DNA from 4 places in the Streptomyces sp. NPDC046716 genome. Region 2 is predicted to be linked to each of the others. Evidence: riboswitches for the same ligand, from Rfam matches in the RefSeq annotation. Region 2 holds a riboswitch; each other region holds the start of a gene.
The links. Region 2 has a riboswitch for cobalamin ahead of ABZ930_RS02235 (ribonucleoside-diphosphate reductase subunit alpha). Riboswitches for the same ligand answer to the same signal wherever they lie in the genome.
Positions count from the first base shown of each region.

Region 1: it holds a riboswitch for cobalamin, as region 2 does, so the genes downstream of both, ABZ930_RS01250 ((2Fe-2S) ferredoxin domain-containing protein) here and ABZ930_RS02235 (ribonucleoside-diphosphate reductase subunit alpha) in region 2, are expected to answer to the same signal.
Region 3: it holds a riboswitch for cobalamin, as region 2 does, so the genes downstream of both, ABZ930_RS14905 (cobalamin biosynthesis protein) here and ABZ930_RS02235 (ribonucleoside-diphosphate reductase subunit alpha) in region 2, are expected to answer to the same signal.
Region 4: it holds a riboswitch for cobalamin, as region 2 does, so the genes downstream of both, ABZ930_RS18280 (ABC transporter substrate-binding protein) here and ABZ930_RS02235 (ribonucleoside-diphosphate reductase subunit alpha) in region 2, are expected to answer to the same signal.

Region 1 is NZ_JBEYYU010000001.1:257,206-264,815, reverse strand. Features, by position in the region: gene meaB (methylmalonyl Co-A mutase-associated GTPase MeaB) at 1-592, shown strand, start outside; gene ABZ930_RS01255 ((2Fe-2S)-binding protein) at 639-1,331, opposite strand; gene ABZ930_RS01250 ((2Fe-2S) ferredoxin domain-containing protein) at 1,328-1,717, opposite strand; cobalamin riboswitch at 1,779-1,901, opposite strand; gene ABZ930_RS01245 (multicopper oxidase domain-containing protein) at 2,153-3,493, shown strand; gene ABZ930_RS01240 (patatin-like phospholipase family protein) at 3,555-4,787, opposite strand; gene ABZ930_RS01235 (hypothetical protein) at 4,943-5,590, opposite strand; gene ABZ930_RS01230 (VOC family protein) at 5,706-6,140, opposite strand; gene ABZ930_RS01225 (TetR family transcriptional regulator) at 6,209-6,862, opposite strand; gene ABZ930_RS01220 (patatin-like phospholipase family protein) at 6,972-7,610, shown strand, end outside.
Region 2 is NZ_JBEYYU010000002.1:151,738-159,347, reverse strand. Features, by position in the region: gene ABZ930_RS02240 (ribonucleotide-diphosphate reductase subunit beta) at 1-297, opposite strand, end outside; gene ABZ930_RS02235 (ribonucleoside-diphosphate reductase subunit alpha) at 297-2,645, opposite strand; cobalamin riboswitch at 2,770-2,911, opposite strand; gene ABZ930_RS02230 (hypothetical protein) at 2,982-3,809, shown strand; gene ABZ930_RS02225 (GNAT family N-acetyltransferase) at 3,799-4,317, opposite strand; gene ABZ930_RS02220 (nucleoside hydrolase) at 4,314-5,294, opposite strand; gene mctP (monocarboxylate uptake permease MctP) at 5,391-7,010, opposite strand; gene ABZ930_RS02210 (DUF3311 domain-containing protein) at 7,007-7,273, opposite strand; gene ABZ930_RS02205 (YbdD/YjiX family protein) at 7,393-7,590, opposite strand; gene ABZ930_RS02200 (carbon starvation CstA family protein) at 7,565-7,610, opposite strand, start outside.
Region 3 is NZ_JBEYYU010000016.1:65,441-73,050, reverse strand. Features, by position in the region: gene ABZ930_RS14925 (cobyrinate a,c-diamide synthase) at 1-345, opposite strand, end outside; gene cobO (cob(I)yrinic acid a,c-diamide adenosyltransferase) at 339-938, opposite strand; gene ABZ930_RS14915 (putative cobaltochelatase) at 938-2,968, opposite strand; gene ABZ930_RS14910 (cobyric acid synthase) at 3,135-4,646, opposite strand; gene ABZ930_RS14905 (cobalamin biosynthesis protein) at 4,643-5,578, opposite strand; cobalamin riboswitch at 5,637-5,769, opposite strand; gene ABZ930_RS14900 (hypothetical protein) at 6,027-6,248, opposite strand; gene ABZ930_RS14895 (inorganic phosphate transporter) at 6,265-7,542, opposite strand.
Region 4 is NZ_JBEYYU010000022.1:20,552-28,161, forward strand. Features, by position in the region: gene ABZ930_RS18270 (ABC transporter ATP-binding protein) at 1-657, opposite strand, end outside; gene ABZ930_RS18275 (iron chelate uptake ABC transporter family permease subunit) at 654-1,661, opposite strand; gene ABZ930_RS18280 (ABC transporter substrate-binding protein) at 1,673-2,701, opposite strand; cobalamin riboswitch at 2,768-2,969, opposite strand; gene ABZ930_RS18285 (alpha/beta hydrolase) at 3,046-3,729, opposite strand; gene ABZ930_RS18290 (lytic polysaccharide monooxygenase) at 3,917-4,897, shown strand; gene ABZ930_RS18295 (helix-turn-helix domain-containing protein) at 4,947-5,477, shown strand; gene ABZ930_RS18300 (MFS transporter) at 5,659-6,879, shown strand; gene ABZ930_RS18305 (dihydrofolate reductase family protein) at 6,883-7,461, opposite strand.

The sequences.
Region 1 (7,610 bases), on a different contig from region 2:
CCGTGAGTCGATCGTCGTCATGGAGGCGGCCGGGTACGACGTGGTCCTGGTGGAGACGGTCGGCGTGGGCCAGTCGGAGACGGCCGTGGCGAACATGGTCGACACGTTTCTGCTGCTGTCTCTGGCGCGGACCGGCGACCAGTTGCAGGGCATCAAGAAGGGTGTCCTGGAGCTCGCCGACGTGATCGCGGTGAACAAGGCGGACGGGCCGCACGAGCGGGACGCGCGGTCGGCGGCGCGCGAACTGTCGGGCGCGCTGCGGCTGATGCACGGCAAGGACGCCTTCTGGACGCCTCCGGTGCTGTGGTGCAGCGCCCGTGAGGAGAGCGGGCTCGACGAGGTCTGGGAGCGGATCGAGCAGCATCGCTCGCTCCTCGACTCGACGGGGCGGCTCGCCGAGCGGCGCCGTACGCAGCAGGTGGACTGGACCTGGACGATGGTCCGCGACGAGCTTCTCGGGCGGCTGCACGCCGATCCCGCGGTGCGGGCCGTGACGCCGGGTCTGGAGCGGCAGGTCCGCGATGGCGAACTGACCGCGACGCTGGCCGCGGAGCGGATCCTGGACACGTTCCGGGAGCGGGACGCGCACTGAGCTGCGGGCCGGCTCCGGTCGGCGCGTCGTCGCCCGGGCGGCCCGGTCACCCGGCCAGGCAGCAGTCGCCGCACTTTCCGCCGCCCGGCGCGCGGTAGAGGAGGCAGCAGCTGTTGCGGCGGAACGTCAGCCCGGGTCCGGTGATGCGGCCGGTCCCCCGCAGCCGGCCCGTCTCCAGCAGTTCCCGCGTCAGGCGGGTGAGCGGACCGCGCAGGGCGGGCCGGATGCGCAGCAGTTGCGCTGCCGAACCGACCAGCGCGGACGCGGAGTTGCCGGCCAGCAAGCCCGGCGCCACCTTCGTGGTGAGAGCGCTCTCGACGTCCCGCAGCACGCCGTCGACCTCCGCGTGGAGGGCTTCGGCGAGCGACGGCAGGCCCGCCGCGAGCCGTCCCCGCGGGTCCGTCAGACGCAGGTCCGTCGTGTCGCCCGACCACTCCGCGGCGCCCATCGCCGGCACGATCCCGTGCACGAGGGCGCAGGCGAGGACCGGCGACCACAGCCGGGCCGCGAGCCCCAGGTGCGCGACGGACACACCGACGCGCCTCTCGGTCGTCGCGAACCGCTCGTCGACCGCCTGGGCACGGGCCGCGAACCCGTCCCGGAGACCGCCCCCGTCGACGCGGACCGGATCCCGAGGTGCCCGGGGCACGGCGGATTCGAGGGCGAAGAAGCCGCCGAGCCGCGCCACGTCGCGCAGCGCCCGGGCGACCTGCTCCGGCCGGGCCTCCGTGGCGTTCACGAGGTGGCGGGGGCGCGGCGCGGCGGCTTGATGAGATAGAGATCGAGGATCTCGGGCCGGTCCGCCACGCCGGGTCCGCCCGCCCGCACCCAGTCCGCTATGTCCTCGGTGGCGTCCGGGTCGTTGACCAGTCCGAGCCACACCGGCCGGGCGCCTGCCGCCCGGCCCGCTGTGGACGGCTGCACGACGACGACGTTGGCCTGCTCGCAGACGTCCAGGCACTCGGAGATCCGTACCGGGGCGATCTGGCGCAGCCGCGCGGTCTGGGCCGCGTGATCGGCGTCGACCTTGACGGTGCCGCAGCAGCAGTCGCGGCACACCACCACCCGGCACGGGACCGTCCGGTCCCCGGTCGTCACGGTCTCGTCGGCGAGCCGTTCAGGCATGCCGTGTCCTTCCTCTCGCCGGGGAGTTCCGCCCCGGGGTGCTTCGAGGAGGCGACAGCGTGAGTCTCCTGGCTCTCGGGTCCGTGCTCGTCCCGGCCTTCCCGCCCGCGCGGGGCAGTGGCTCGTCGGGATCCGCTCGCCGATCACAGTGGCGGTACCGCACCGGATTCACACCGGTTTCCTCGGGCGGCTGCCGCCCATGTCCAGAGCCATCATGCCATCCGCCCCGGCCTCGCGACGGGCCCGAGGTCGCATCGGACGCCGCGCCCGGGAAAAGCCGCCGGAAATCCATGAACCGGTTGTTAATGTCCCCCCATGAAGAGGCGTCAACTGCTCGGTATGGCAGGCGTATCCGCGTTATCCGTCGTCACCACGGCCTGTGGAGGTTCCGGGTCGGACTCCGTACCCCGGCCCAAACTGAAGTTCGCCAACCCCGTGCGTATCCCACCCCTTCTGCATCCCGCTCCGGGCAAGGACGGCAGCCGCAGGTTCGCACTGACGCTGCAGACCGGGCGGACGGCCATCCTGCCCGGGAAGACCACCCCGACCTGGGGATTCAACGGCACCTTCCTGGGGCCGACGCTGCGCGCCACGCGCGGTGACACGGTGCGGATGACGGTCCGCAACCGGCTGCCGGAGACCAGCACCGTGCACTGGCACGGCATCCGGCTGCCCGCCGTGATGGACGGCGGCCCCCACCAGCCCGTCGAGTCGGGCGCCACCTGGACGCCGCACTGGACCCTGGACCAGCCCGCCGCCACCGCCTGGTACCACCCGCATCCGCACGGCGAGACCGCCCAGCACGTCTACAACGGCCTCGCCGGAATGTTCATCCTCGACGACGACACCCGGCCGGAACTCCCCTCCGACTACGGCGTCGACGACATCCCGCTGATCCTCCAGGACAAGAAGTTCGACGAGGACAACGCCTTCACCGGCCGCGTCCTCAAGGGCACCTTCGGCATCCTGGGCGACCACGTCCTCGTCAACGGGACCTTCGATCCACATCTGAAGGTGACCACCGACCACGTCCGGCTGCGCATCCTCAACGGCTCCAACGCCCGCATGTACAACCTGTCCTTCGCCGACAAGCGCACCTTCCACGCAGTCGCCACCGACGGCGGCCTGCTGCCCGCGCCCGTGCCGGTCAAGGAACTGGCGCTGACCCCGGGCGAGCGCGCCGAGGTGGTCGTCGCCTTCGAGCCGGGCGAGCGGGTGGTGCTGCGCACCGTGGACAACGGCGTGGACATCGCCGAGGGCGACCTCGATGTGATCAGGTTCGTCGCCGCGGCCACGCTGAAGCCGTCCCCGGCGCCGCCCGCCGTGCTCGCGGCGCGCGATGCGATCGTCCCCGCCGCGGACGCGCGGGTGCGGCACTTCGTCCTCAACGGCCATGACGCCATCAACGGCGAGGAGATGGACATGAGCCGCATCGACGAGGTGGTCCCGGCCGGAGCCGTCGAGATCTGGGAGGTCGAGAACAACGTCTACTCCCACAACTTCCACATCCACGAAGTGGCGTTCCGTGTTCTCTCCGTCGGGGACGGCAAACCGGCGGCGTACGCGGAAGGCCGCAAGGACACCGTCTTCGTCCCCGGCAAGAGCAAGGTCAGACTGGCCGTCAGATTCGGCACCGCCACCGACCCCAAGTGGCCGTACATGTACCACTGCCACATCCTTCGTCACGAGGACTCGGGAATGATGGGCCAGTTCGTCCTGGTCGAACCGGGCACCGAGCGCACCGTCAGCCGCACGCTGAAGATGCCCCACCATTAGGCCGCCTGAAGGGCAGTCGTCGTCGGGCCGGCCGTCGGTGGCGGATCGGCCCGACGGTGTCCTAGGCGGAGTCGGTGCGCCACAGTTCGTCCGGGTCGTCGCCCGCCGCGTCGAGGATGAGCCGGGCGTCCCGTTGGCCCAGTTTGATCGCCTCCCCGATGAACTCCGGTTCGAAGAAGAGGTAGCTGAGCAGTTCGCCCCGGCTCTGCCCCGGGCCCAGGAGCGCGGCGAGGAACATCAGGTCCGGGTTGGTCAGGCGGCGCAGGCCGCGGAAACTCGTGTCCAGGACGTATTCCGCCATGACACCGAGCTGATCAACCGGGCCGGGCATCGGCCCGCCGAAGAGGTACTCGACGACGGTGTACGGACGTCCACGCGGGCTGATCCCCTGCGCCCCGGACTCCAGCAGTTCGTCCACCTTGCCGAGCGTCCGCGTGTCCTCCACCATGCGATCGCCCATCAGACCGGTCAGGATCTGCGCGACGACGTCCTGGACGGACGGTGCCGACTCGTCCCCGCACTCCACGGGCCGGGGCAGGTCGCGCAGCGGTGTGGTGGCGACGATCACGACGCGGCGCGCGCCGAGCGAGATCGTCGGCTTGATGGGGGCGTTGAGGCGGACGCCGCCGTCCATGTACCAGCAGCCGGTCGGCCCGATCCTGACGGGCGGGAACGCCACGGGAATCGCCACGGACGCCATCACATGGTCCACGTCCAGGACGGTACGGGTGTAGTCCACCGCCCGGTCGGTGTCGGAGGCGGGCAGCCTGGCTGCCGCGGGGCCCTCGGCGAACACCTCCGTCCGCCCGCTGCCACAGGCCGTCGTGGCCACGGCGACGGCCTGGGCCGCGCCGTCGGCCAGGTTGGCGTGGAGCTGGTCCCAGTCGACCTTCGTCCGCAGGGTGGTCCGAAGCGGGCCCGTGTCGAGCAGTCCGGCCAGGGGCGCGCTGGACGGGTTCACGACACGCGTCACGCACTGCCGCAGGATCATGGGCAGCGCTGTCAGCACGAACGGCCTGAAGACCTCGTTCTTCGTCAGTCCCTGCCAGGCGGCGATCACTTCGTCGGCCGCCCGGGCCGCGGGCAGGTGGGCGAACGAGGCGAAGAGCACCGCGTTGAGCGCTCCCGCGCTGGTGCCGGTGAACAGCGTCGGACGCTGCCCCCACTTGTCGAGCTCCGGCAGCAGGGTCGCCAGCATGCCTGCCTCGTAGGCGCCCCGCGCCCCGCCCCCTGCCAGCACCACGCCGATGTCGGCGCCCGCCGACGACGGGGTGGCGGCTCCGTCCTCGGGCATCGCCCCTCCCAGGTCCACGTCGCACGGGTGCGGCCGCGGCACGTCTGCCGTGCGACTCGGGCCGCCTCGTCGATGCCACTACGCCCGGCGGATCGGTGCAACGGCGGAACCGGCCATGCCCGCCTCTCGCCGGGAGCCCACCGCACGCCGTGGAGCTAGAGCCTGCTCATCGAGGCCATCGCGTACAGAAGTTCGATGACGGCCGTGGGGTCGCCCTGCTGGCTCGCGGCCGCTTCCCGTGGTGCGAGATGACCCGCCGCGACCCGGCAGAACCCCACTTCGGGCAGGACGATGTGGCTGACGCAGTTGTCCGGGCCCGCCGGGCCGTCGGCGGCGTCCACCGGCAGATACCAGTCGCCCCCGCTCTCGCCCTCGATCTCCAGGCGGACGCTGCTCGGCGACGCTCCCGGCTGTGTGAGGGGCCGCGGCGGGGACGCCAGTCCCGCCTGCCTGCGCGCGGCCAGGATCGCCGGCAGCATCTGCACGGCGACCCCGATGTCGGTGGCGTGGATCCAGGTCTCGAAAGCCCTGTCGGGCAGGGCCAGGCGCAGGGGCAGGACGACGTCGTCGCCGTAGGGCACGGCGATGTCCGCGACCCCGTTGCCGCTGAACGAGCAGGTGCGGATCAGTTCGTAGGCGTGGTCCCGCCAGACCCGTCGGACGGTCCGGGGATCCTCGTCACCGGACGCGTCGGACGCCGTACGGTCCTGCTCCGTCTGCTGCCAGAGGGCCCTGGGCGCCCCGCACGGGGTCGGGCAGGCCGGCCATGCCCCCTCGGTTCTCTCCCCCCTGCTGCCGCACACATCAACGTACCCAGCCGGTGTTGTCGTGCGCCAACTCGCTTGCGCATGAACGGAATTGATCGAAGGGAGAGCCCGGATGGATCGCTCCCGACCCGTCCGTGACGCCGGGCGGAGATCAGTCGAGACAGAACTCGTTACCCTCGATGTCCTGCATCGGGATGCACGACTCGTTCTCCTCGTCGGCGTACAGGGTGCACACGTGTGTCGCGCCGAGCGCGACGAGTCGCCCGCACTCGGCCTCCAGGACGGCGAGGCGCTCGGCGCCGACGAGTCCGGTACCGACGCGCACATCGAGGTGCACGCGGTTCTTGACGACCCTGCCCTCGGGAACACGCTGGAAGTACAGGCGCGGCCCCTCGCCCGAGGGATCGACGCACGCGGACCACGCGTCCCGCTCCTCCTCCGGCTGCGCGTTCCTGAAGTCGTCCCAGGTGTCGAACCCCTTGGGCGGCCGGGGCATGACGTACCCGAGCACCTCGCACCAGAACCGGGCGACACGCTCGGGTTCCGCACAGTCGAAGGTGACTTGGAACTTCTTGATCGCTGACATCGGCGCACCATACCAACGGCCGACGCCCCACACATCCCAAAAAAAGAGCCCCGCTCCGGGGGACGGTGTCAGAGCCCCGCGAGGGTCGCGTTGAGCTGACCGGCGGTCAGGGCGGACGCGGGCAGGGGGAGTTCGGACGGGGCGGGGCGCAGGCCCGCCAGGAGCAGGGCCAGAGGGCGGCGCCAGGCCTCGGCCGTGGTCGCGGCGGTGAGCGCGGGGACGGCCCGACCCAGTGCGGCGAGGGCGAACAGGACGTCCTCCACGACGACATCGGGCCGGACGGATCCCTGCGTCTGCCCACGCCGCAGGAGTTCGTCCAGAGTCCGGTGGTTGTGCGCGTGGACGGCCTCCAGGGCGGCGACGCCCTCCAGGCTCGTGGTCATCAGGTCGTTCGTGCCGCGGTCCGCGGCGAGCACCGTGAAGACGACCTCCAGGTAGCCGGTGAGACCCGCCCACGCGTCGTCGGCCGCGCGGGCCTCGTCGCCGGCGGCCATCGTGCCGCTCAACTGGTCCCGGAAGACGGCGTCGACGAGGTCGGCGCGGCGTGCGAAGTGCCGGTAGAGCGTCGCGTTGCCCACGCCCGCGCGGCGGGCGACGACGTCGAGGGGCGCCGTGAGCCCCTGCTCCCGGAACACCTCGCGCGCGGCCTCGACGATCAGCTCGCGGTTGCGTCGCGCGTCCCGCCGCCGGTGCGCTGCCGCGCCGGGTGCACCGCCGGTCATGTCGTCCTCCTGCGTCGTTTCCCACCGAACATCCGGGGAGTGGTCCCCGGTAATGATGCTATCGTCTCGCCGAACCGGGGAGCACTCCCCATTTAGTGAGGGGTGAATCATGGATGAAGCGGACAGGGCTCTCGTACTGGGCGGCGGCGGGCCCGTGGGCGGCGCGTGGCTGGTCGGCGTCCTGGCCGGGCTGGCGGACGCCGGCTCCGATCCGGCCGACGCCGATCTGACGGCCGGCGCGTCGGCGGGAGCCGTCTTCGGCGCCCGGCTCCTGTCGGGCCAGTCCCCGCAGGAGCTGTACGAACGTCAGCTGGCCGGCGCCGACCGCGTCGACCTCGCCGTCACGACCGCCCAGACGCTGCGGTTCCTTCGGGCCGCCCTCGGAGCGAGGAATCCCGACCGTTCCGCGCGCCGCCTCGGCCGCGCCGCGCTCGAGGCGCGGACCGTCCCGGAGTCCGAAGTCCTCGACACGGTGCGGACGTTGCTGAACGGCGCGGAGGACTGGCCGGTGCGTCTCCTGCGTGTCGCGGCGGTGGAGGCCGCCACGGGCGAGCCGGACGCCTTCGACCGCGAGTGGGGCGTCCCCCTCGTCGACGCGGTCGCCGCGAGTTGCGCCGTCCCCGTGGTGTGGCCGCCGGTCACGGTGGCCGGTCGGCGGTGGATGGACGGCGGCAGCCGCGCGACCGCACCACTGGAACTGGCCCGCGGCCACCGGCGCGTCCTGGCCGTCGTCCCCCTGCCGTCCGCC
Region 2 (7,610 bases):
GAGGTAGAGCCGCGCCTCGGGGGAGTTGATGTGCTTGTAGAGCGTGAGCACCAGGTTGTTCGCGACGATCGAGTCGCCCGTCGCGAAGAACGCGACCAGCCGGCCGATCATGTGCTGCTCGCCGGGGCTGAGCTTCGCGAGGTCGGCGACGTCCGAGTGGAGGTCGACCTCCTCGACGGTCCAGGTGTTCTTGATCGCGTCGCGGTAGCGCTCGTAGAAGTCCGGGTAGCGCATGGGGCGCAGGGTCAGTTCGAAGCCCGGGTCGAGCAGGTTCTTGTCCGAGGAAGAAGTGGTCATTACTGGCAGGCCTCGCAGGACTCGGGGTTTTCCAGGGAGCAGGCGACCGCGTCGGGGTCGGCCACCTGTACGGGGACGGTGGCGCGGGCCGCCGCCCGGGCGATGCGCGTCGCGGGGCGCGAGCGCAGGTAGTACGTCGTCTTCAGGCCCGACTTCCAGGCGTACGCGTACATCGAGGAGAGCTTGCCGATGGTCGGCGTCTCCAGGAACAGGTTCAGGGACTGGGCCTGGTCGAGGAAGGCGGTACGGGCCGCCGCCATGTCGATGAGGCCGCGCTGCGGGATCTCCCACGCGGTGCGGTACAGCGCCCGCACGTCGTCCGGCACCCAGGTGAAGCCCTGCACCGAGCCGTTGGACTCGCGCAGCGCCTCACGGGTCTGCGCGTCCCACACGCCGAGCGCCTTCAGCTCGTCCACCAGGTACGAGTTGACCTGGAGGAACTCGCCCGACAGCGTCTCGCGCTTGAACAGGTTGGAGACCTGCGGCTCGATGCACTCGTACACACCGGCGATCGAGGCGATCGTGGCCGTCGGCGCGATGGCGAGCAGCAGCGAGTTCCGCATGCCGGTGGTGGCGATACGTTCCCGCAGCGCGGCCCAGCGCTCCGGCCACGTGAACTCGACGTCGTAGTGGTCGGGGTGCAGGACGCCGCGCGCGGTGCGGGTCTTCTCCCAGGCGGGGAGCGGGCCGTTGCGCTCGGCGAGGTCCGCCGACGCCTCGTACGCGGCGAGCATGATCCGCTCCTGGAGCCGCGTGGACAGCGCCTTCGCCTCGGGGGAGTCGAACGGCAGCCGCAGCTTGAAGAAGACGTCCTGGAGGCCCATCGCGCCCAGGCCCACCGGGCGCCAGCGGGCGTTGGAGCGGCCCGCCTGCTCGGTCGGGTAGAAGTTGATGTCGACGACGCGGTCGAGGAAGGTGACGGCCGTGCGGACGGTCTCGTCGAGGCGCTCCCAGTCGATGTCGCCCTCGACCACGAACGAGCCCAGGTTCACCGAGCCGAGGTTGCAGACGGCGGTCTCCCCGTCGTCCGTGACCTCCAGGATCTCGGTGCACAGGTTCGAGGAGTGGACCGTGTGGCCGGGCTCCGCGGTCTGGTTGGCGGTGCGGTTGGCGGCGTCCTTGAACGTCATCCAGCCGTTGCCGGTCTGCGCGAGGGTGCGCATCATGCGGCCGTACAGATCGCGGGCGGGGATGGTCTTGAGCGCCTTCCCCTCGGCCTCGGCCTTCCGGTACGCGGCGTCGAAGTCGTCGCCCCACAGGTCGACCAGCTCGGGCACGTCGGCCGGCGAGAACAGCGACCACGGCCGGTCGGCGTCCACCCGGCGCATGAACTCGTCCGGGATCCAGTGCGCCAGATTCAGGTTGTGGGTGCGCCGGGCGTCCTCGCCGGTGTTGTCCCGCAGCTCCAGGAACTCCTCGATATCGGAGTGCCAGGTCTCCAGGTAGACGGCGGCCGCGCCCTTGCGGCGCCCGCCCTGGTTCACCGCCGCGACCGACGCGTCGAGGGTCTTCAGGAACGGGACGATGCCGTTGGAGTGGCCGTTCGTGCCGCGGATCAGCGAACCGCGCGAGCGGACGCGGGAGTACGAGAGGCCGATGCCGCCCGCGTGCTTCGAGAGCCGGGCCACCTGGTGGTAGCGGTCGTAGATCGAGTCCAGCTCGTCCAGCGGCGAGTCGAGGAGGTAGCAGCTCGACATCTGCGGGTGCCGGGTGCCGGAGTTGAAGAGCGTGGGGGAGGAGGGGAGGTAGTCGAGCCGGCTCATCAGGCCGTACAGCGCGGCGACCTCGTCGAGCGCGCGCGCCGAGTCGTCCTCGGCGAGACCGGCCGCGACCCGCAGCATGAAGTGCTGGGGCGTCTCGATCACCTTGCGGGTGATCGGGTGGCGCAGCAGGTAGCGGCTGAAGACGGTGCGCAGACCGAAGTAGCCGAAGCGGTCGTCGGCCGCGCGGTCCACCAGCGCGTCGAGCCGCGCGGCGTGCACACGGACGAACTCGGCGGTGCGGTCCGCGATCAGGCCCTCACGGTGACCGACGGCGATCGACCCGGTGAACGACGTCACGCCCTGCGAGGCCGCCTCGGCGGCGATGGAGAGGGTGAGCAGTCGCGCGGCGAGCCGGGAGTAGACGGGGTCCTCGGAGATCAGCCCGGCCGCGCCCTCGGTGGCGAGTTCGCGCAGCTCGGCCTCGTCGGCCCGCGCGCTGCGGCCCCGCAGCGCGGCGGCCGCGACCCGGCCGGGATCCGCGGCGGGCAGATCGGCGGTCAGCTCGGTCAGGGTGCGCAGCAACGCGGTACCGGGGGCATCCGCCTCGGCCACGACTGAGGCAGGATCAGCGGGCGCGATGGTCACGGTGGGGCTCTCCCTCGCTCGGCTCGGGGCCCGCGGGGAGACAGTGGCAGGGGCCCGCGCACGGCAGGGCCCGCGTCACCGGCCCATTCCACGAGGCCCGGACGTCGTCGACACCCGGGCCGGGCGGCTCGGGTGTGCCGTCGGCAGGTCCTCGGACTCCGTGACGCCTGTATGAGGCTTACGTTCACCGTTGCGGGACAGTTCCGGATTTGCACCGGATTCCCCTGCGCTGACAGCGAGAGCGAGCATACATGTTGTGCCGGGTGTTCGCCGCAGCCCCACATCTTGTGTCGGCTAAGGTCTCGCAGTGTGAGCGTTCCTGGGGAGGGCGATGCCATGCGCGGGTGGCGGACGGCGGCCTTGGTGCCGGTTCTGGCGGGGCTTCTGGCGGGGTGCGGTGCCGACCGGCCGGAAGCGGCGGAGGCGAAGCGGCCCGCGTCGAGCCGACCCGCGTCCCCGACGCCGACGCCGACGCGCCCGGAGGCGCCCCGTCCGGAGGTGGTCCTGCCGACCGGCCCGGCGACCGCGCCCGGGCTCGACGCCGTGGCGGCCGACGGGCGCACCTTCAGCGCCGAGCGGCTGCGGGACGCCCTGCTGCCCGCGTCCGCCTTCGGGCGGGGCCTGGAGCGCGACGAGGTGCTCGCGATGCCGTTCGAGTCCACCCGCGAGCAGCGGCGCGGCCGGTGGTCGTACTGCCTGGAGAGCGAGGCGGACCCGGCGTGGCTCGGCCCCGCGGCCTACCGCGGCACCACGGCCTCCACGTACGCCTCCTGGGTCGACCGGAACCACGCGCCGCCACGCGGTCACATCGTGGTCACTCAAGTCCTCGTGTCGCTGCGTCCCGAGGCGGCCCGCGCTCTGCACCGGGTCGAGCTGGACATCCTGCGCCACTGCCCGGAGTTCGCTTCCGACATGGAGGCCGGCTCCGCCACCGAGCGCTACCGCACCGAGCCGCTGGAGGGTCTCGGCGACGAGGCGTACCTGGAGATCCAGGACATCTCCTACGAGGGCGACACCAGGACCACGTACACCGCCCACGTCCGCGTCGGCGGGGTCCTCGTCCGGGTGATCAGCGGCGAGGGAGCCGACCGCGACGCGACCGTCCGCTGGGCCGCGCAGCTCGCCCGGGACGTGCGCGGCGATCTGTACGGGATCAGTCGCTGAGCCTCAACTCGTAGCCGATGAGCGCCACTTCGGGCACCGGTGCCCAGTCCCGGCCGGGTGCCCGGCGGAACCCGAGCCGCTCGTAGAGCCGGTGCGAGGCGGTCGCGACGGGCTGGGTGGACAGCACGAGGGCCGTGCGTCCGTCGGCCCGCGCGCGGTCGATCACGGCCCGCACGAGGGCCGCCCCCGCGCCCTGCCCGCGCGCCTCGGCGGCCACGGCCAGCATCCGGAACTCGGCCTCGCCCTCCCGGGCCACCTCGGCGTACGGATGGTCGTGCGCGGGGACGTACGTGACGCCGCCGAGCACGGCCCCGTCGGGGCCGACGGCGACGAGCACGGTGGCCTCCCGGGCGCGCCGCGCGACATCGCGCAGCTCACCCGCGTACCAGTCGCTCTCGCCGAACGCGAGCAGCCCGCTGTCCAGATAGGCGGCGGCACCGATCTCGCCGAGCCGGGCGTGGTCCTCGGGGCGCACGGCCCGGACGGTGACGGCGGCGGGAGCGCTCATGCCGCGCTCGGCTGCTTGAGGAGGGTGTTCACGAAGTCCTCGGTGAAGTTGCGGGGGCCGGTGCCGAGGGCGACCCGGCCGCGCCGCTCGGTGCGGGCCGCGACCAGCGGGGACTCCTGGTAGTAGGCGCGGGGGTAGTCCGCGTCGTAGGGGATGAACACGGTCTTGCCGCGGGTGAGTTCGGAGCCGCACTCCACCACGACGGTGCCCTCGGCGGCGGTCACGAACGACTCGTCGGCGCACACGCCCACGGCCAGCGGGTCGTGCAGCGGGGAGCCGCCGGTCTCGCGGTACGCGCCGAGGTAGAAGTCCATCAGACGGGAGGTGAGCGCCATGCCCTCGCCGGCCGCCCGCAGGGTCTCCAGGTCGTCGGTGGTGAACCGCCAGCCGTGCGTCGCGTCGAGGCCGACCATCGTGTACGCGATGCCGGAGGAGACGACGAGGTCCACGGCGTCCGGGTCGGCCCACGCGTTGAACTCGGCGACCGGCGTGATGTTCCCGGGCACGTCGGCGGCGCCGCCCATGAAGACGAGCTTCTTCACGCGCCGCGCGAAGTCCGGGTCCTCGGTGAGCGCGAGGGCCACATTGGTGAGCGGTCCCGTGGCGCAGACGGTGAGGTCGCCCTCGTACTCCCGCGAGAGCCGCAGCAGGGCCTGCGCGGAGGACTCGGTGACCTCGGGCGCGGTGGAGTCGGGCAGCGTCTCGGCGCCGAGCCCGGAGGCGCCGTGGAACTCACCGGCCGCCGAGTAGGGCAGCCGGGTGAGCGGGCGGCCTGCGCCCCGGTGCACGGACACGTCCCCGTCGATGCCGAAGGCCCGGGCGAGCGCGCGGCCGTTGCGGAAGGTCTGCTCCGCGGGGACGTTGCCGCCGACGGTCGTGTACGCCTTCAGGTCCCACAGCCCGGTGCCGAGCAGGTACTGGAGGGCTACGGCGTCGTCGATGCCGGGGTCGCTGTCGAGAACGATGGGGGCGGGCACTTTTCCTCCAGGGCGGGTGGTGCGGGGCTTACCGGGTCACCGTAACGGGACAAGCCCCTCCGGTCGGGAGGGGCTCGTCAGGTGGACGTGGTGGCGCTAGTGACCGGCGCCCACGGTGGGCAGCTCGACCTTGACGCCCTTGTCGCCCGCGTCGGCGGTGTAGTCCGACGGGGACGTCTCGTCGATGCCGTCCGGCGCCTTCAGCGCGCGCAGGACGAAGGTGAGCACGACGGTCACGACGACGTTCAGGACGATCGCCGTCATGCCGATGTAGCCGATCTGCCCGATGCCGGGGATCTCGGCCGAGGATCCGCCGAAGTGCTTCTGCGTCGCCGACTCGACGTTCCACGCGGCGACCGTGCCGTAGACCATGCCGACGGCCCAGCCGGCGAGCAGCGCCCAGCGGTGGAACCAGCGGGTGAACAGACCGCCGACGAGCGCCGGGAAGGTCTGGAGGATCCAGATGCCGCCGAGCAGCTGGAAGTTGATCGCGACCGTCTTGTCCATGGTGAGGACGAAGGCGAGCGCGCCGACCTTCACCAGCAGCGACACCAGCTTGGAGACCTTGGTCTCCTGCTGCGGGGTCGCGTCCGGCTTGATGAAGTCCTTGTAGATGTTGCGGGTGAAGAGGTTGGCGGCCGCGATGGACATGATGGCCGCGGGCACCAGCGCGCCGATGCCGATCGCCGCGAAGGCCACGCCCGCGAACCAGTCGGGGAACATGTCCTCGAACAGCTGCGGGATCGCCAACTGCCCGTTCTGCACCTTGATCCCGGCCGCGATCGCCATGAACCCGAGCAGCGCGAGCAGGCCCAGCATGAGCGAGTACAGCGGCAGGATCGTGGTGTTGCGGCGGATCACGTTGCGGCTCTTGGAGGACAGGGTCGCCGTGATCGAGTGCGGGTACATGAACAGCGCGAGGGCCGAGCCGAGCGCCAGCGTCGCGTACGTCCAGGTGCCCGACGATCCGGGCGCGAGCCCGGCGACCGGCTTGCCGGCCGCCTTGTTCGCGGCGTCGAACTTGTCGGAGGCCGCCGCGAAGATGTCGTCGAAGCCGCCCAGCTTGATCGGGATGTAGATGATGGCGACCGCGATGACGATGTAGATCAGCGTGTCCTTGACGAACGCGATCAGCGCGGGGGCCCGCAGGCCCGACGAGTAGGTGTACGCGGCGAGCACGCCGAACGCGATCAGCAGCGGCAGGTCCTTGACGAACCAGTTGGTGCCCTCGCCGCCGCCGACGCCCATGACGTCCAGCACGGCCTGGATACCGACCAGTTGGAGCGCGATGTACGGCATCGTGGCGAGGATGCCGGTGACCGCGACCGCCAGCGACAGGCCCTTCGAGCCGAAGCGTCCGCGCACGAAGTCGGACGTCGTCACGTACCCGTGCTTGTGCGAGACCGACCACAGGCGCGGCAGGAACGTGAAGATCAGGGGGTACACGAGGATCGTGTACGGCACCGCGAAGAAGCCGGCCGCGCCGGCCGCGTAGATCGCCGCGGGGACGGCGACGAAGGTGTACGCCGTGTAGAGGTCGCCGCCGAGCAGGAACCAGGTGATCCAGGTGCCGAACGAGCGTCCGCCCAGGCCCCATTCGTCGAGCGAGTCGTTCTCCGACCGGCGCCAGCGCGCGGCCAGGAAGCCCATGACCGTGACGGCCAGGAAGAAGATGATGAAGACGGTGAGCGCGACACCGTTGACGCCGTTGTTCACGCCTTGCTCCCCGCGGACCGGTCGGACTTACGGCCGCGCTGGTCGCGCTGCCACAGCTTGTACGCGGTCATCGTGAGCGCGGTCGAGATCAGCACCCAGAGCATCTGGTACCAGTAGAAGAACGGGATGCCGATGAACGTCGGGTCGACCTTGGCGTAGGAACTGACCCAGAGCATCGCCACGAACGGTGCGATCAGGCACAGTGCAATCACTACGCGAACCGGTGTGACCACCGGTTCGCTCACTTCAGGCGCATCGGACATGACGCGGCTCCGTCCCCTCGCTGGTTCCACTTATCTCATGCTTAACGTGCGGGAAATCTAGGCGAGAGTCTCGCTCCACGGAACCCCCGTCCGCATAACGGACGGGGCACGACCGGGTGTCAGCAGCAGCGGAACCCCTGTCGTGGATCCGATTCCTGGCGGTCCGTCCGCATCCGCTCGAACTCCCTGCGCGAGGGCGCGCAGATATCCGGATGCGCGGCCCGCAGATGCGCCACATGGCGGTCGTAGGCCGCCTCGTCCGTCAACTCGCGGACGTACCAGCGCACCTGCCTACCGACCCGCAGGACTGCCGACACCAGCGTCACGACGTTCCTCC
Region 3 (7,610 bases), on a different contig from region 2:
GAGCAGCTTGGCGACATGCGCCGTGGACGCCAGCTCGCCCGCGCCCGAGACGCCGTCGAACAGGCCCATCACGCCTTCCACGACCGCGAGTTCACAGCCCTGCGCGCCGTGCGCGAACAGCGGGCCGATCAGCTCGGGACCGCACATGTACGCGTCCAGGTTCCGGCCGGGCCGGCCGGTCGCGAGCGCGTGGTAGCCCGGGTCGATGTAGTCCGGGCCGACCTTGTGCGGCGACACGGCGAGCCCGCGCTCGGCGAACGCGGCCATCAGACCGGTCGCCACCGTCGTCTTGCCCGACCCGGACGCGGGTGCGGCGACGACGAGCCGGGGGACGTTCGTCACCACTCGATGCCTCGCTGGCCCTTCTGACCCGCGTCCATGGGGTGCTTCACCTTCGACATGTCGGTCACGAGATCCGCGAACTCGACCAGCTTCTCGGGCGCGTTGCGGCCCGTGATGACCACGTGCTGGGTGCCGGGCCGGTCGCGCAGCACCTGGACGACCTCGTCGACGTCGATCCAGCCCCAGTGCAGCGGGTAGGCGAACTCGTCGAGCACGTACAGCTTGTACGTCTCGGCGGCCAGGTCCCGCTTGACCTGCTCCCAGCCCTCGCGGGCCTTCTCCTCGTTGTCCGCCTGATCGTCCCGCTGGACCCAGGACCAGCCCTCGCCCATCTTGTGCCAGTCGACGGTGCCGCCCTCGCCGGAGGCGCCCAGCACCTTCAGCGCGTTCTCCTCGCCGACCTTCCACTTCGCCGACTTCACGAACTGGAACACCCCGATCGGCCAGCCCTGGTTCCAGGCGCGCAGCGCGAGACCGAAGGCGGCCGTCGACTTGCCCTTGCCGATGCCCGTGTGCACGAACACCAGCGGACGGTTGCGGCGCTGACGGGTCGTCAGTCCGTCGTCCGGTACGACACTCGGCTGTCCCTGCGGCATCAGGCGGCCCTCCTGCTGGTGGTGTTGGTTCCCTGTACGTCCTTGACGAGACCGGCGAGGGAATCCGCCCGCAGCTCGTCCAGCGTCACGACCTGCCCGCCGAGCCGGCCGGCCAGCTCCCCGGCGAGACCGAGCCGCACCAGGCCGCTCTCGCAGTCCACGACCACGCTGGCGGTGCCCTCGGCGGCGTGCAGTCCGGCGGCCCGCGCGGCCAGCTGGACCGGCTCGGGACCGCCCGTGGCCCGCCCGTCGGTCACGACGACGAGCAGCGGCCGCCGCGCCGGGTCCCGCAGCCGCTCCACGCGCAGCACCTCGTGCGCCTTGAGCAGCCCGGCGGCCAGCGGCGTACGCCCACCGGTCGGCAGCGATTCGAGGCGGGCCGCGGCGGCGTCCACGCTGGACGTCGGCGGCAGCGCCACCTCGGCGCCCGTGCCCCGGAAGGTCACGAGCCCCACCTTGTCCCGGCGCTGGTAGGCGTCGAGGAGCAGCGAGAGCACCGCGCCCTTCACGGCGCCCATCCGCTTGCGTGCCGCCATCGACCCGGAGGCGTCGACCACGAAAAGCACGAGGTTGCCCTCGCGCCCCTCCCGGGTCGCCTGCCGCAGATCGTCCCGGCGCACGACGAGCCCGGGCCCGCTGCGGCCCCGGGCCCGCTGATGGGGTGCGGCCGCCTGCACGGTGGCCGCCAGGTGCAGCTTGGTCAGATTCCCCCGGGGGCGTACGGAGCCCGTCGTGCGGCCGTGCTCGGTGCGCGCCCGGGAGCGCCGCCCGGCCGCGCCCTCGCCGAGGCCCGGCACGCTCAGCATCTTCGTACGGAACGGCTCGCCGGCCGACACGGCCCGCTGTTCCTGGGGCGCCCCGCCACCGGGCGCGGGCGCCTCGGCCGGGGCCTCCTCCTGCGCCGCGCCGCCGTCGTCCGCCGGGCCGCTCTGCGGCGGAACCCCGCCGCCACCGCCACCGCCGTCGTCGTCCGGCCCGTTCGGGTCCGGGTCGGGCTCCGGGTCGTCGTCCGGCCGGTCGGGGCCGAACTCGTCCAGCGTCTCGTCGAGCTTGTCCTCGTCGAGCCCCGGCGCGTCGAACGGGTTGCGCCGCCTGCGGTGCGGCAGTGCGAGCAGCGCGGCCTGCCGCACGTCCTCCGACAGCACCTCGGTGCGCCCGGCCCACGCGGCGAGCGCGGACGCGGTCCGCGCCATCACGATGTCGGCCCGCATGCCGTCCACCTCGAACGCGGCACAGGTCGCCGCGATCTGCGTCAGCGCGTCGTCGCCGAGCCGTACCTCGGGCAGCAGGGCGCGCGCGGCGACGATCCGCGCCCGCACGTCGGCCTCCTCGCCGGCCCACTGCGCGACGAAGGCGTCGGGGCCGTCGTCGTAGGCGAGCCGCCGCTTCACGACCTCGACGCGCTGCTTCGGCTCCCGGGACGCGGCGACCTCGACGGTCAGCCCGAACCGGTCGAGCAACTGCGGCCGCAGTTCGCCCTCTTCGGGGTTCATGGTCCCGACGAGGAGGAAGCGCGCCGCATGCCGTACGGAGACGCCCTCGCGCTCCACGTACGAGGCACCCATGGCGGCGGCGTCGAGCAGCAGGTCCACGAGGTGGTCGTGCAGCAGGTTCACTTCGTCGACGTACAGGATCCCGCGGTGCGCGTCGGCGAGCAGCCCCGGCTCGAAGGCCTTCACGCCCTCTGCCAGCGCCCGCTCGATGTCGAGCGCGCCGACGAGCCGGTCCTCGGAGGCGCCGACCGGCAACTCGACCATCCGGGCCGGGCGTTCGCCCCCGCCGCCCTCCTCGTGCGGCCCGTCGGGGCACTGCGGGTCGGGGCTCGCGGGATCGCACGAGAACCGGCACCCGGCGACCACGTCGACCGAGGGCATCAACGCCGAAAGGGCCCGCACGGCGGTGGACTTGGCGGTCCCCTTCTCCCCGCGCACGAGCACACCCCCGACGGCGGGCGACACGGCGTTGAGCAGCAGAGCGAGCCGCAGATCGTCCTGCCCGACGACGGCGGTGAACGGATAAGGGACAGACATCAGCCGTGATCCTCCGTTGACTTGGGGCGCCCCGTCAGGGGCGCGGGGAACTGCGCGGGAAGCCCCACCGAACGCGCACACGAAAACGAACCATGGGGGGTCCGGGGGCAGAGCCCCCGGGGACGGGACGGGAAGGGGCGGCGGGGGCGACCTCCCGCCACCGCACTCACGACGGCGCTCCGGGCGGCACGAACGGCAACCCCACCGGCGCACCCCCCTCGATCAACCGCCACAACGCGTCCGTATCGGCATGCCGCTCGATCAGATCCCCGAGCCGGTCCAACTGCTCCTCGCGCAGATCGGCGAACGACGTGCCCGCCGCCGGAACGAACCGCCGCCCGGCCGCCGAGGCGACCTCCCGCAGAAAAGCCCGCCGGAAGTCGTCCGACTCCAGCGACCCGTGCCAGTGCGTCCCCCACACGGCCCCCACCCGGCACCCGTCGAGGAAGGGCTCCCCGCCCAGCACCTCGGCGACCCCGTGATGGATCTCGTACCCCTCGACGGACGACCCGAGGGCCTCGCCGACGGGCCGGGCGAGGGTCTTCTCGGCGGCGAACCGCACGCGTACGGGCAGCAGTCCGAGCCCGTCGACGACCCCGGCCTGCGACTCGACGTCGTCCTCGATGCGCTCACCGAGCACCTGGAAGCCACCGCAGATGCCGAGCACCGGCCGCCCCTCGGCGGCCCGCCGGGCCAGCGCGTCCGCGAGCCCGCGCTCGCGCAGCCACTCCAGGGCCTTCACGGTCCCGCGGGTGCCCGGCACGACCACCAGGTCCGCGTCGACGAGTTCCTCGGCCCGGTCCACGAATCGCACGACGACACCCGGCTCGGCGGCCAGCGCGTCCACGTCGGTGAAGTTCGACATCAGCGGCACCGCGCACACCGCGACCCGCAGCACGTCCTCGCCCACCGGCGGCGCGACCACGGACTCCCGCACGGTGCCCCGCAGGGAGACCCGCAGCCCGTCCTCCTCGTCGATGCCGAGGCCGTGCTGATACGGCAGAACGCCGTAAGTGTCGCGCCCCGTGAGGGACTTGAGCATGTCGAGGCCGGGCTCCAGCAGGCTCACGTCACCGCGGAACTTGTTCACCAGATACCCGGCGAGCAGTTCCTGGTCCTCGGGCGCGAGCAGCGCCGTCGTACCGAAGAACGAGGCGAAGACCCCGCCCCGGTCGATGTCGCCGACGACCAGCACCGGCAGCCGGGCGGCGCGCGCGACGCCCATGTTCACGATGTCGGTCCGCCGCAGATTGATCTCGGCCGGGGACCCGGCGCCCTCGCAGATCACAGCGTCATGACTGCCCCGCAACTCCTCCAGGCATCCCACGACGGTGTCCAGCAGGGCGGCCTGCCGCCCGCCGTGATAGCCGCGCGCGCTCATCTCGCCCACCGGCCTGCCCATCAGCACGACCTGGCTGCTGCGATCGCTGCCGGGCTTGAGCAGCACCGGGTTCATCAGCGCGGTCGGCTCGACGCGGGCGGCCTGCGCCTGCATCGCCTGCGCCCGCCCGATCTCGGCGCCCTCGCGGGTGACGAACGAATTGAGGGACATGTTCTGCCCCTTGAACGGCGCTACCTTCACGCCCTGCCGCACCAGCCACCGGCAGATCCCGGCGGTGACGACACTCTTTCCCGCGTCGGAGGTGGTGCCCGCGACGAGCAGCCCGCCCCGGTTCATCGACGACCCCACAGCAACCGCCCGCCCACACAGACTCCCAGCGCCAGCACACTCACCCGCCGCGACAACCGCGCGGCCCGTTCCACATCGGTCACCCGGACCGCCCGCCCCGCGGCGTTCAGCACCGGCCGGTGCTCGACCCGTCCCGCGTACGACAGGGTGCCGCCGAGCCGTACCCCGAGCGCGCCCGCGAAGGAGGCCTCGACGACCCCGGCGTTGGGGCTCGGGTGCCGGCCGGCGTCCGCCCGCCACGCGGCCAGCGCGGCGCGGGGCCGCCCGCCGGCCAGGACGGCGAGGGCGCCGGTGAGCCGGGCCCCCGGCCAGCCCGCGACATCGTCGAAGCGCGCCGAGGCCCAGCCGAACCGGCGGTACTTCACGGACTTGTGCCCGACCATCGCGTCGAGCGTGTTCACGGCGCGGAAGGCGAGCAGCCCCGGCACCCCGCCGACGGCGCCCCACACCAGCGCGCCCACCACGGCGTCGGAGGTGTTCTCGGCGACCGACTCGACGACGCCCCGGGCGATCCCGTCCGCGTCCAGGCCCTGCGGGTCGCGCCCGCACAGCCGCGGCAGCAGTTCCCTGGCCAGCTCGACGTCCCCGGCCTCCAGCGCGGAGCCGATCGCCCGCGCCTCCCGGCCCAGCGAGGTCCCGCCGACCACGGCCCAGGTCGCGGCGGCCGTCAGCGCGACGGCGGCGGCGGGGGAGCGGCGTACGGCGCGCGAGGCGGCGGCTCCGACGGCGGCGGCGCCACCGGCGCAGACCAGGGTGTGCAGCGCGCCCCAGCCGCGGTGGTCCCGCCACAGCACCCGCTCGACGGCGCCCGCGGCCCGCCCGAACCCGGCGACAGGATGCCCACGGCGCGGATCACCGACGAGCAGATCGCTCAACAGTCCTGTGGCGGCCCCGTACGCGAACACGCGCCCGGGCCGCATGACGCCGCGCGGGGCGAACATGGCGGTAGTTGTCCTCACTCAGGGTGTCCACGCCCTGGTTCGACGAGACCGGCAGCGGGAGTTCCTGGCTCGTCCCCGGGTGACCGGGGACTCACAGTGGCGGGACCGCGCCGGATTCGCACCGGCTTCCTCACCTGCTGCCGTATATGGCGTTGGCAGTGCACCACGCTCCGCGAAGGTGCGTCAACTTGCTGTTGACCTGGGGCGGGAGAGTGTGGGGAGGTCCACAGCGGTTCGCGCCCCGCTTGCCACCGCCGTGGCCGGCCGTGCAGTTCCCCTGGACGAGCGAAGCTCGTTTCAGGGGCGCGGGGAACTGCGCGACCGGCCACGACGAGAGCGGCACCCGACACACGACAGGCCGCACCGCACACAGACACGGCGGGCCCGGACCAGAAAGGTCCGGGCCCGCCGAAATGACTGCCGTGGATCAGGCCACGATCAGGAAGATCCCGTACGCCACGGCCGCCGCGCACGCCGCGAAGCACGCGTACGCGCCGGAGACGACGAGCGTCGCCGAGTCGCCCCGCTGCGCCGCCGACTCCTTCTTGGAGAGTCCGACGATGCCGAGGGTGAACAGGCCCACCAGGGCCACGGTGACCACGAGGCTGACTCCGAACACGGAGCCGAGAGCTGCCCAGTCGATCTTCATAGCTGGTCCTGCTTCCTTACAGCGTGGCGCCGGCGGGGCGCGCGGGGTCGGCCGGCGCGGGGGCCGGGATGGTCGCCTTGACTTCCTCGGACTCGCCGGTGACCAGGGTGCCGACGGGCGGCGGGGTGACCGCCGCGATGGCCGTGGTCACGACGCCCGCGGGCTCCGCGGCCGGCGCCGCGGCGCTGCCGACCTCGTCATCGGTGACGTTCGTGTGGTCGATGGAGTCACGGCGCGAGAGCTTCCAGATGACGCCCGAGCCGACCACGAGCAGCGCGGCGGTGAGACCGACGCCCCACGGGCCCTGCTTGGTGAGGAACTCGGCGCCCGCGCCGACCAGACCGGCGGCCGGCAGGGTCAGACCCCACGCGACGAACATCCGGGTCGCGGTCGACCAGCGGACGACACCGCCCTTGCGGCCGAGACCGGAGCCCATGACGGCGCCGGAGCAGACCTGGGTGGTGGAGAGCGAGAAGCCGATGTGCGAGGAGGCGAGGATCGCCGTCGCGGCCGAGGTCTGGGCGGCGAAGCCCTGCTGCGGCGCGAGGTCGGTGAGGCCCTTGCCCATGGTGCGGATGATCCGCCAGCCGCCGAGGTAGGTGCCGAGGGCGATGGCCGTGCCGGCGGAGACGATGACCCACAGCGGCGGGTCGGCGTCCGGGGCGATGACTCCGCCGGTGATCAGGGCGAGGGTGATGATGCCCATCGTCTTCTGCGCGTCGTTCGTGCCGTGCGCCAGCGAGACGAGTCCGGCCGAGGCGATCTGGCCGGCGCGGTAGCCCTTGGCGGTGGCCTTCGCGTCGGTCTTGGCGCTGATCCGGTAGGTCAGGCGCGTGGCGAGCATCGCGGCGAGGCCGGCGACGATCGGCGCGGCGACCGCGGGAAGCAGGATCTTGGTGACGACGGTGCCGCCGTCGACCGAGGACCAGCCCATCGACATGACCGCGGCGCCGATGAGGCCGCCGAACAGGGCGTGCGAGGAGCTGGACGGCAGACCGAGCAGCCAGGTCAGCAGATTCCAGAGGATGGCGCCCACGAGCGCCGCGAAGATGACCTCTGTTCTGAGGCCGTCCTCATTGATGATGCCGCCGGAGATGGTCTTGGCGACCTCGACCGAGAGGAACGCTCCGACGAGGTTCAGCACGGCGGACATGGCCACCGCCGTCTTCGGCTTCAGGGCGCCGGTCGAGATGGTCGTCGCCATCGCGTTGGCTGTGTCGTGGAAACCGTTGGTGAAATCAAAAACCAGTGCGGTAACGATCACGATCGCAAGGAGCAGCGTGATGTGTTCCATTTACCCAGGCTTCGGTTGGACGTCAGTGGCGGTTCGAACGTAAGCACGCCGGGTGAACGGAAGATGAA
Region 4 (7,610 bases), on a different contig from region 2:
GCCCGCCGCGACGACCCGGCCCCGGCACACCACGACGACCTGCGCGCAGTACGTGGCGGCCAGATTCAGGTCGTGCAGCGCGACGACGCTCGTCAGGCCGAGGCCCGTGATCAGGTCGAGCAGTTCCAACTGGTGCTGGATGTCGAGGTGGTTGGTCGGCTCGTCGAGCAGCAGCTCGCGCGGTTCCTGGGCCAGGGCGCGCGCGATCTGCACCCGCTGGCGTTCGCCGCCCGACAGGGTGTGCCACAGCCGGTGCGCCTTGTCGGCCAGGCCGCTGCGCTCCAGCGCGGAGCGGACCGCGGTCTCGTCGGCCGCGGACGCCGGAGCCCAGGCGCGGCGGTGCGGGATCCGGCCGAGCCGCACCACGTCGGCGACCGTCAACTCGACCTGGGTGTCGGTCTGTTGCTCGACCACGGCGATCCGCCGCGCGACCGTGCGGCGCGATACGTCCGCGAGCGGCACGCCGTCGAGGGTGACGACACCCGAGTCCGGGGCGAGCACCCCGGCGAGCAGCCTCAGCAGGGTCGACTTGCCCGAGCCGTTCGGGCCGAGCAGGCCCGTCACGGTGCCGGGGCGCGGCGCGAGCGCCACCCCGTCGAGGATCAGTGCGCCGCCGGCCGACCGGGACACGCGCTCCGCGCGCAGCCCGCCCGTCACCGGACGGCCCTGCGCCGGTACAGCACCAGCACGAACGCGGGCACACCGATCAAGGACGTCACCACTCCCACCGGAACCTCCTGCGGCGCGAGGACCGTGCGCGCCGCCGTGTCCACCCACACCAGGAACACCGCGCCGGCGAGCGCCGTCACCGGCAGCAGCCGGGTGTGCCCGGGCCCGACCAGGGCCCGCGCCGCGTGCGGCAGCACCAGACCGACGAAGCCGATCGCACCCGCCGCACTCACCAGGACCGCCGTCAGCAGCGCCGTCACACACAGCAGGATCAGCCGGGTCCGGGCCACCCGGACGCCCAGCGCGGCCGCCGCCTCCGGGCCGAAGGCGAACGCGTCGAGCGTGCGCCCGTACCCGAGACACACCACCAGCGCGAGAAACAGGACCGCGCAGCACAGCCACACCTCGGTCCAGCCGACGCCGCCGAGCGAGCCGAGCAGCCAGAACAGCACGCCGCGCGTGGTCTCCGCATCGGCGGCCGTCAGCACCACGACCGAGGTCAGCGCGGAGAACAACTGCATCGCGGCCACCCCGCTGAGCACCACCCGGTCCGTCGTGCCGCCCAGGGTGTGACTGAGCACCAGCACCAGCGCGAACGAGACGACCGCGCCGATGAACGCGCCGCCGGACACCGACAGGGCGCCGCCGCCCACTCCGAGGACCACGACGAGCACGGCGCCCGTCGACGCCCCCGAGGACACCCCCAGCACGAACGGATCGGCGAGCGGATTGCGCAGCAGCGCCTGCAGCACCGTGCCGCACACGGCGAGCCCGGCCCCGCACACGGCCGCGAGCAGCGTCCGCGGCAGCCGCAGATTCCATACGATGCCGTCGCGGATCGGCGACAGGTCCGAGCTGCCCCAGCCGAGCCGCGCGCCCACCGCCGACCACACGTCGCCGACCCCGATCCGCGCGGGCCCGAAGGTGATCGCCACGGCGACGGACGCCAACAGCGCGAACACCCCCGCCGCCCAGTAGAGACCGGAGCGCAGCGTCGCGGCACTCACCGGCCGAGACCGAACGCGCCGACCGCGGCGGCCACCTTCTCCAGCCCGTCCACGGTGCGGATCGTCGGATTCATGTCCTGCCCGCTCAGCCGCACGTACCGCTTCTCCCGCACCGCCGTCATGTTCTTCGTGACGGGGTCCGACTCCAGAAACCTGATCTTCTGGGCGGCGGACTCGGCCGACTGCGAGCGGCGGGTCAGATCACCGATGACGAGGACGTCCGGATCGCGGTCGGCGACGGTCTCCCAGCCGATCTGCGGCCACTCGTCGTGGGTGTCGTCGAAGACGTTGCGCAGCTTCAGCTCCTTGGTGATGACACCCGGAGCGCCGCAACAGCCCGCCATGTAGGGGGAGTCGGAGTTCGCGAACCAGTACAGCACGCTGACGCCCGACGTGTCGGCGGCCGAAGTCGCCTTCTCCACGCGGGCCGTGAGCGTGTCGATGAGCTTCTCGCCCCGCTTCTCCACGTGGAAGATCCGCGCCAGGTCACGTATCTCGCCGTAGACCGTGTCGAGGGTGAGCGCCTTGGTGCGCGCGCCGTCGCCGTCGCCGCTGTTGTCCTTGCCGGCGCAGTCGCCGGGGGAGAGATAGGTGGGGACGCCGAGTTCGGCGAACTTCTCGCGCGACGCCACCCCGCCCTTGCTGAGCGTGTACGTGAAAGAGGCCGCGGCGAAGTCGGGTTCGGTGGACAGGACCTTCTCGAAGGACGGATAGCGGTCCGCGAGCCGCGGCACCTTCGCGTTCGCCTTCTCGAGCCCCTTGAGGACCGGGTCCGTCCAGGTGCCGGTGCCCACCATCCGGTCGGCGAGACCGAGCGACAGCATGATCTCCGCCGAGCCCTGGTCGAGGGCCACGGCCCGCTTCGGCGCGTGGTCGACGCGTACCTTCGTACCGCAGTTGTCGACCGTGACCCCGCGTCCCGGCTTCGCGTCGGTGCCGGTCGATCCTCCGCACCCGGTCAGGAGCAGGGCAGCGGCCAACAGCGGTGCGGCACGGCGGACGTGACGGGTGAAACGGGCGGGCAGCACGGGGAATCCTCTGCGTCCAGGGCTCATACGCGGAGCCGGTCTACGGTCCACCCCCGGCCGCGGAACGCCCCGGAGGCCGCCAGCAGGTCTTCGGACTCGGGGTCGTCCGCGCGAAGCGCCTTCCCAGACCGTGTCACCGGCCCAGTGGCTGTGGCTCCGCCCGTCACCCTCACCGCTGCGCGTCAGTTCCGGATTTGCACCGGATTCCCTGACCCGTGCACGAGCAAGATCGTGCAAAGGTACGACTGGCCCGGCGAAAGTATCACGGGCCGGGCGAGGCTCCCGCCGCCGGGGTTTTCGGGAGCGCGGGCCGACGTCGGCCGCCCGCCGGTGACCCTGCGTCAGGCGCCGAGGAACGCGCGGACCTCCGTGACGAACTCCTCCGGAGCCTCCCGGTGGACCAGGTGGCCGACCGGGACGGTCAGCAGCCGCCCGCCGGGAATCCGCCGGGCCAGCTCCGCGACGCCGTCCTGCGGCACATGACTCAGCGGCCCGCCCGCCACCACCAAAGTCTCGGCGGTGATCGCGGCGAGCAGGTCCGCCCAGTGCGCGGGCGGTGTGTCGAGCTGCCGCCTGACCGCCACCACCATCTCCCAGTCGAAGGCCAGGTCCCCGTCGGGGCGGACCAGCGGGGGAGGCGTCCGCGGGCGGGGCAGCGGGACGTCCTCGAGAACCAGCCGCGTCACCCGCTCCGGCGCGGCCGCCGCCAGCAGACAGGCGACCACGCCGCCCATGGAGTGCGCGACGACCCGCACCCGGTCGAGCCCCAGAGCGTCCAGGAACGCGGTCACGTCGTCCCGCATCAGCTCCAGGGAGTACCGGTCCGGCCAGTCGCTCTGCCCGTGCCCGCGCAGGTCGAGGGCGTACACCCGGTGGTCGCGGGCGAACTCCGGTGCCACCTGCGCCCAGTCGGCCGCGCCCTCCCCGAGACCGTGCAGCAGCAGAAGCGGCACGGCGTCCGGCGGCCCCGACACCTCGTAGGACAGGGAGATCCCCGACACCCGCACCGTGCGCCGCTCCGGCATGCCTCCGCGCTCCCCGCCCCGGCCGGCCCACGCGCCGACCGTGAAGATCAGTTGATCCCGCGAGGCTACGTCATCGCGGACCGGCCGGAAACGGACCGTCGGCGCCCGCCGCGCGGCAACCGAATCCGTGGTGGCGCCGACTACGGGTCGTACCGCTCGTCGGAGCCCTCCCGAAGGAGACAGTCCCATGACGGTTCCCTCCCGCGCGGCCGCGCTGGCCGGAGCGGCAGGCATCGCAGTCGCCGCCGTACTGGCCGTGCCGTCCCCGGCCGCCGCGCACGGTGTCGCCCTGATGCCCGGCTCGCGCACCTACCTCTGCTACAAGGACCTGCTCGCCAACTCCTCCACCCAGATGCCCACCAACCCCGCCTGCAAGGCGGCCGTCCAGGAGGCGGGCACCGCACCGCTGTACAACTGGTTCGCGGTCCTCGACTCCCAAGCGGGCGGGCGCGGCGCGGGCTACGTCCCGGACGGCACCCTGTGCAGCGCCGGCGACCGCAGCCCGTACGACTTCTCGCCCTACAACGCGGCCCGCACCGACTGGCCGCTCACCCACCTCACGGCGGGCGCCACCCTTCAGGTCAAGTACAGCAACTGGGCCCAGCACCCCGGCAGGTTCGAGGTGTACGTCACCAAGGAGGGCTTCGATCCCCAGCAGCCACTGGGCTGGGCCGACCTGGAGCAGGTGCAGACCGTCCAGGACCCGCCGCACGAGGGCGGCCCGGGCACCGAGGACGGCCACTACTACTGGGACCTCCGGCTGCCCGAGCGCACCGGCCGCCAGATGCTGTTCGTCCAGTGGATCCGCTCCGACAGCCAGGAGAACTTCTTCTCCTGCTCGGACGTCGTCTTCGACGGCGGATCCGGCGAGGTGACCGGGCTGACCGGCGGCGAGCAGTCCGCCCGCGAGGCGGCCGCGCTCGGTGTCGGCTCCCAGGCCGCCGGTGGTGTGCACGCGGCCCACCACGCGGACACGGCCCGGGGGAACACGGAGGAGGGCCAGTCGCGGGGGCAGACCGCATCGGCCCGGGCCGAGACCGGCCCGAGCCCGGTCGCCGCGCTCGTCGGAGCCGCGGCCGGAGCGGTGGCCCTGGCCGGGGTCGCGCTCGCCGCGCTGCGCCATCGCGGGCGGACGGCCGGGGTGCCGGTCAGAGCAGCGCGGCGGTGAACGTCCGCAGCAGGGCAGCCGTCCCCGCCGGATCCTCCAGGATGGGCGTGTGCCCCGAGCCGGGCAGCCAGGCGACCCGCGCGCCCGGTACCTAGGCTCCGTCGTCACCGGGCCCGGCTTCGGCAGCGGGGGCACCGTCCGGGTGCGCGAACAGCTCGCCGAGGCCGCCTCCTGGGAGGAACGCTTCACCCGGGTCGGCGCGGTCCTCGCCCGGCGCCGCGCGCAGCGCCCGCCGGTGGACCCGGAGGTGGCCCGGGCCTGGCGGCGGATCGCCGCACAGCCCGGGCTCATCCGCGTCGACCTCGGCTGGAGCCGGCGGCGCCTGTGGGCCCGCTTCGGCGCCCAACTCGGCATGCCGCCCAAGCACGCAGCGAAACTGATCCGTTTCGACCGTGCCGTCCACCGCCTGGTCGCGGGCGAGTCCACGGCCCAAGTCGCCGTGGACACCGGCTACTTCGACCAGTCGCGTCTGCATCGCGACATCCGGTCCTTCACCGGCCTGACCCCGAGGGCCGTGGCGGGCGAGCCGTTCCTGACCGTCGACGACACGGTGTGGCCGGACGCTGCCCCGATGTCGTGACACACATCACCGAAGCGGGCTGCCGATCCTGGAATGCGCGGCCGGACCAGACGGCTGCACTGCAGGTCACGTACGTTTCGGGGCCGCCGATTTTGGCCCTGGGTGTCCGTGAATATCCTTGAACGTTCCGGCAAAAACCGCCTGCCCCGCCCCGCACGTCTTCGAAAGGTTCTCCCGCACCATGCCGCTGGCCCTGTTGGCCCTGGCCGTTGTCGCATTCGGCATCGGCACGACCGAGTTCGCCACGATGGGGCTGCTGCCCCAGATAGCCGACGGCGTCCATGTCTCCGTGCCGCACGCGGGCAACCTCGTCTCGGCCTACGCCCTCGGCGTCGTCGTCGGCGCCCCCCTGCTCACCGGCATCGGCGCGCGCATCCCGCACAAGCGGCTGCTGCTGCTCCTGACCGGCCTGTTCGTCCTCGGCAACGCCGCGTCCGCGCTCGCCCCCTCCTTCGGCACGCTCTTCGCCGCCCGCTTCCTGGCGGGCCTGCCGCACGGCGCGCTGTTCGGGGTGGGCGCCGTCGTGGCCTCCCGTCTCGTCGCCCCGGACCGGGCGGCCCGCGCCGTGTCGAAGATGTTCCTCGGACTCACCGTCGCGAACATCGTCGGCGTGCCCGCCGGCACCGCCCTCGGCCAGCAGCTCGGCTGGCGCGCCGCCTACTGGGCCGTCGCCGTCATCGGTGTCGTCGCCCTCGTCGCGCTCGCCGTCTTCGTCCCGCACCAGCCGCGCGGCGAGCAGTCCGGCATCCGGCACGAGCTGCGCGCCATGGGCAACAAGCAGGTCATGCTCGGCCTGGCCACGGCCGTCGTCGGCTTCGGCGGCTTCTTCGCCGTCTACAGCTACCTCGTCCCCATGCTGACGCACCTCACCGGCATCTCGGACTCCTCCACCACCCTGGTCCTCGCGCTGTACGGCGTCGGCATGACGGCCGGCACCCTCCTCGCGGGCCCGCTCACCGACCGCGCGCTGCGCCCGACCCTGTACGGCGGACTCGCCCTCCTCGCCGCGGCGCTGGTGACGTTCTACTTCACCGTCCACAGCACCGTGCCCGCCCTGCTGACGATCACCTTCATCGGGGCGATGGGCTCGCTCATCACCACGCCGGTCCAGATGCTCCTCATGGCCAAGGCGAAGAACGCCCCCACCATGGCCGCCGCCTCCAACCACTCCGCGTTCAACCTGGCCAACGCCGGTGGCGCGTGGATCGGCGGTCTGGTCATCTCCGCCGGCTGGGGCTGGGCCGCGCCCAACCTCGCCGGAGCGGTGCTCGCCGTCGCCGGCCTGGGGCTCGCGCTCGTGGCCGGTCTGACCGACCGGGGCGGCCGGCGCTCCGAGGTGGCCGCGGTGTCGCACGGCGAGAACGCCGGGCAGCCCGCACCGGTGGAGGCGCAGGGGCGCTGACGTTCAGGGGTGCAGGGTGGGCCGGTAGCTCAGCTCCAGGATGTCGCCGTCGAGCGTCCGGCTCTCGAGCAGTTCCAGGTCGAAGTCCTCCGCGCCCGCGAAGACCGGGCCGAGCCCGGTACGGCCGGTGATCACGGGGAAGACGGTCACCTGCACCCGGTCGACCAGACCGGCGGCCATCAGCGCCCGGTTCATCGCCAGGCTGCCGTGCGAGCGCAGCGGCACCGCCGACTCCTCCTTGAGCCGGGCGACGACCTCGACGGCGTCCCCCTTCTCCACGGTGGCGTCGGGCCAGTCGAGGGGGCCTTCCAGCGTCGACGACACCACCGTCGCCGGAAGGCTCCTCATCCGGGTGACCCAGGGGTCCCGCACGTCGGAGCCCTCGGTGCTCGCGGCCAGCATCTGCGCGAACAGCCGGTAGGTGTTCGCCCCGAGGACCATCCGCTGGTCGGTGTCGTACAGGGCGAGTCGGTGGTCGAGCAGCTCAGGCCCCTGCTTGCCCCAGTACCCGGTCCAGTCACCGCCGGCGGCGCCGAAGCCGTCGAGGCTGGAGAAGACGTCGAAGGTGTACGTGGTGGTCATGGCGCTCTCCTCGTCCGCGGGCGTTCCCGGGTGAACGCCCCGTCGGAGAGAGAGACCGTTCGACGCGGCGGGACTCATCGCCCGGGGAAGGATCGGCCCGGGATCCGCTCGGCCTGCCGGAAAGCTCTAGGCTTGAGGGGCGTCGTCAG